2 regions of the Anoxybacillus sp. PDR2 genome follow, and region 1 is predicted to be linked to the other one. Evidence: riboswitches for the same ligand, from Rfam matches in the RefSeq annotation. Region 1 holds a riboswitch; the other holds the start of a gene.

Region 1 (2,202 bases):
CGCTGAATGGCTCCTGAGCCATAGGCTACTCCCATCGCTGCGGCTGCTCCGCTAGCTCCGATATTCATGGCGAAAAAGAAGGAGACGGCAAAAGCAACGGCTAAAAGCATGTATGCCCCTCCTTATGATTCATGGAGGCCGCATTCGACTTTTCCGCGCCCAGCCCATCTGCCTGAACGCAAATCATTTGCATCAAGCGCAGGAGATGTGCACGGCTCACAGCCAATGCTTGGGTAGCCTTTATCATGAAGCTCGTTGTATGGCAGCTGATGTTTATAGACATAGTTCCATACGTCTTTCCAAGTCCAGTGAATCAGCGGACATATTTTAATAGATTGAAATTTTGGGTCTTTATTCAGAAATTCCACATGTCTCCGTGTGGAAGACTGCTCACGGCGCAATCCAGAAATCCAGGCTGGCACACCTGTCAAGACTTCGCGCAGCGGGATAATTTTGCGAATTTCACAGCAGCGATTTGGCTCCTGCACCCATAGTTGCTCTCCCATTTGTTCTGCCTGCTCTTCTAGCGATAGGCGCGGCTTTTTCATTACAATGCGAAGCGAAGGATATTTTTTTTGAACTTTTTCAATCGTTTCGTATGTTTCGCGAAAATGGAGACCCGTATCGAGAAAAACAACGGTTGCGTCCGGTTTAACTTTAGAGATTAGATCGATTAAGACGATGCCCTCAATACCGAAGCTACAGGCATAAACAACCTCATCTCCATAATGCTCATAAGCCCATCGAATAACATCTAAGGCTCCTTTTGTTTCATTGTCAATTGAGAAGAATGGCATTTCTCCATTCCATGTGTCATAAGTCAGCAAGGTTGTTTCCTCCTTTATTTGGTGGTAAAAAAAGACAGTTTTCACCTTGCTCTGTACGATAGAAGGGAAAACCGCCTCTAGTTTGTCTAGTCAGCGCGCCTTATTATTTAATTCTTATCTTTTCGTTTTTTTCAAGTTGAATCACTTTGCCGTCTTGGATCACAAGCGTGATCGTGCCAAATTTCATTGACTGCAGCATTTCTTGTATTCTAGTAAAAATGGCAGCGATTTGCTGTTCATTTCCCATTGCGATTCCTCCTTAGTGTCAATAAATAAAAAAGCTTTCCATTTCGGAAAGACAAAGGAGGCTGCCTATTTCACCTTATCTCCCAAAATGGTTCCCATTTGGATGGACGTAGCACCTTGCTTCATGAATTTGAAGTAGGTTGCCGGGGTTCATTGGGCCAGTTCCCTCCCCCACTCTTGATAAGTATGTAATTGACTAAAATTTTAACATAATTCGAATAAATGTCAACCCGAGTTTTTCGATAGGAATTTATTTTTTCATTTTAACATTATTTGTCGAGAAGTCTCCTATCTCTTAATGAAGTGCTGGTCGGGGAGGTTCATTCATGTGATGGGGAATATAGAATGAAAAGGGATAACATCATATAGATCGTTATGAAAATGGGAAAAGATAGGAAGGGAGAAGAGGGGGAGGCCATTTTTCAAAATGGTTCCATTTTACTTCCCGCGATTAGCTGCGATCTTTGTTTGCTAAGCGGGGTCTGCGGGGGAATATGCCTAAAAGAATGACAGACAACGACCATTTGGACATTGTCTGTCACCTAAAAAGCTGACGAGGCGCCTTTTTATAGAAAAAACGGAGCAGGCGCGGACACCGCTTCCAGCATGGAAAAGCCTCTATCTTGTTTCGTTATCGTTTGCGTAAATTTCCAAGCTCTTCGACAATGGCTTGCATTTCATTAGGGCTGAAGGAGCTTTTTCTCATGACCATTTCATAAAGATCTCTTAACTCCTCATATAGCGTTTCGTCAAAATGGGATGACTTCATCACATCAAAGTTGAGAACCTTCAGCTTTTCCTTTATTTTTTCAATCATGTATTCCATATTTTCAAGAGATTTTTGCGATAAATCCAAAAGTCTCATCCTTTCTGAATTTGATGGATAGAGTCATTGTACCATATGGAAGGAATGAAAGAATATACATGTATACTGTTATTTTGTTTATAATGGATAGCGAAGGGAGATGTGTTGTGATGATTAAAGTGTTATTTGTTTGTCTTGGGAATATTTGCCGATCACCAATGGCTGAAGCCATTTTTCGCGACTTGGTCAAAAAAGAAGGGCTTGAAGATCAAATTATGATCGATTCGGCGGGAACGGGGAATTGGCATATCGGCAATCCGCCTC
Region 2 (2,202 bases), 1.1 Mb from region 1:
TGCGGGATCTTGGACCAGCGATTAGCCCATTTAATGCGTTTCAATTTAATTTAGGGCTTGAGACGCTTCATGTACGCATGAAAGAGCATATTGCTAACACGCGTCGGATTGTAGACTATTTAGATCGCCATCCGGCAGTAGAATGGGTGCTGTATCCTGGACACGAAAAGCATCCAGCCAAGAATTTGGCCGAAAAATATTTGCCGAAAGGAGCGGGAGCCGTTGTGGTGTTCGGCATTAAAGGAGGAAGAGAAGCGGGAGCGGCTCTCATTAACAACGTGAAGCTTTGGTCGCACTTGGCCAATGTAGGAGACGCCAAAAGCTTAATTATTCATCCAGCCAGCACCACGCATCAGCAGTTGAGCCCAGAAGATTTGCAGGCTTCGGGAGTTACGGAAGATTTGATTCGTCTATCGGTCGGCATCGAAAATGTCGAAGACTTAATTGAGGATTTAGAGCAAGCCATCGCCATTGCCACAGGAATTCGTTCGCTGTATTCAGAGGTGTAGAAAATAGCCGTCAACAATTGAATCGGTCATGAAGTCCATTCATATTGATAAAACAATAGTTTCAACGAGAGGTTTAGAACATATTAAAAACAGGCGTGGTGATGATCCAATAAAACCGATTAACGCCGTCCGATTCCTCGTTTTTCCATCATAATCTGTAAACCCTTTGCTTGTCCACTGTCAGCATGTCTTTGTCAAACAACGAACGCTTTGTGGGCAAGATGGGCCCGCTGGCGCTTTTGCTCGAGGGAGATGCCGAAAAGGTTGTGTTAAGCCAGAGAATTTTGAATGGATCATCGGCGCTTGTGTATTGATTCTATGATTAGGAATTATTTTTCTGTTGACACCTTCCTTTATAGAATGATAGAATCACTTTTGTAGTTTGTATGATTCTTAGGTAAATTAAAGTATTAACTGAATAAAGGAGCGTTGCTGCTCTTATCAAGAGAGGTGGAGGGATGTGCCCTATGAAACCCGGCAACCGTCAGCATTCGACTGAAATGGTGCCAATTCACACAAAGCGTTCGCTTTGAGAGATAAGAGACAGAAATGGGAGATATTAAAACCTTTCTGTTCTCTTGAGCAGAAAGGTTTTTTAGTTGCGGGAACAAGGAAGGTGAATCGCGTTTGATTACGCTAGAAAATGTAACAAAAGTATATTCGTCAAGCCAGGGAGCGGTAACAGCTGTCAATGATGTAAATTTGCACATTAAAGAAGGGGAGATTTTTGGCATTATTGGATATAGCGGTGCTGGAAAAAGCTCGCTGATCCGTCTTTTAAATGGCTTGGAAAAGCCTACAAATGGAAGAGTGATGGTTGCCGGTCAAGACATCGCAAGTATTAAAGGAAGAGAATTGCGCAAGGCGCGGCAAGAAATCGGAATGATTTTTCAGCATTTTAATTTGCTTTGGTCAAGGACGGTCCGAGACAATATTGCGTTTCCCTTAGAGATTGCTGGGGTTCCAAAGGACCAGCGGTTAAAGCGGGCGGATGAACTTATTCAGCTTGTGGGTCTGCACGGAAGAGAAAATGCCTATCCATCGCAGCTCAGCGGGGGGCAAAAACAGCGTGTCGGTATTGCCCGGGCGCTCGCGAACAACCCGAAGGTGCTGTTATGCGACGAAGCAACTTCTGCTTTGGATCCGCAAACGACAGATTCGATTCTTGAGCTTTTAGTTGATATTAATCAACGTCTCGGATTGACCATTGTATTAATTACTCATGAAATGCATGTAATCCGTAAAATATGTGATCGTGTGGCGGTAATGGAAAACGGAAAAATTGTCGAAGAAGGAAAAGTATTGGATGTATTTCAAAATCCGCAACAGATGATAACGAAACGGTTTGTTCAACAGATTACGGAACCTGAAGAAACGAAAGAGACGATTGCTCATTTGTTCAACCAATATCCTAACGGCAAAGTTGTCCAGCTTACTTTTGCTGGCCATGCGACTGAACGGCCGCTCATCGCAGAACTGATCCGAAATTTTGAAATAACCATTAATATTTTGCAAGGGAAGATTTCACAAACCCATCAGGGCTCGTATGGAGTGCTGTTTGTTCATATGAGTGGAACGGATGAGGAAGTAGCCAAAGCGCTTGACTACATTCGTCAGCAACAAGTCGGTGTGGAGGTGATGACGAATGAGTAGCATGTTTCCTAACGTTCAATGGGAATCGATTTGGGCGGCA

What was found. Region 1 has a riboswitch for S-adenosylmethionine ahead of GRQ40_RS02575 (YezD family protein). Riboswitches for the same ligand answer to the same signal wherever they lie in the genome.
Region 2: it holds a riboswitch for S-adenosylmethionine, as region 1 does, so the genes downstream of both, GRQ40_RS15775 (methionine ABC transporter ATP-binding protein) here and GRQ40_RS02575 (YezD family protein) in region 1, are expected to answer to the same signal.

Annotation. Positions count from the first base shown of each region.
Region 1 is NZ_CP047158.1:532,025-534,226, forward strand. Features, by position in the region: gene GRQ40_RS02565 (sulfate permease) at 1-110, opposite strand, end outside; gene GRQ40_RS02570 (phosphoadenylyl-sulfate reductase) at 123-827, opposite strand; gene GRQ40_RS02575 (YezD family protein) at 931-1,074, opposite strand; SAM riboswitch class I at 1,147-1,260, opposite strand; gene GRQ40_RS02580 (DUF1128 domain-containing protein) at 1,705-1,929, opposite strand; gene GRQ40_RS02585 (low molecular weight protein-tyrosine-phosphatase) at 2,049-2,202, shown strand, end outside.
Region 2 is NZ_CP047158.1:3,269,028-3,271,229, reverse strand. Features, by position in the region: gene GRQ40_RS15780 (O-acetylhomoserine aminocarboxypropyltransferase/cysteine synthase family protein) at 1-509, shown strand, start outside; SAM riboswitch class I at 945-1,052, shown strand; gene GRQ40_RS15775 (methionine ABC transporter ATP-binding protein) at 1,137-2,162, shown strand; gene GRQ40_RS15770 (methionine ABC transporter permease) at 2,155-2,202, shown strand, end outside.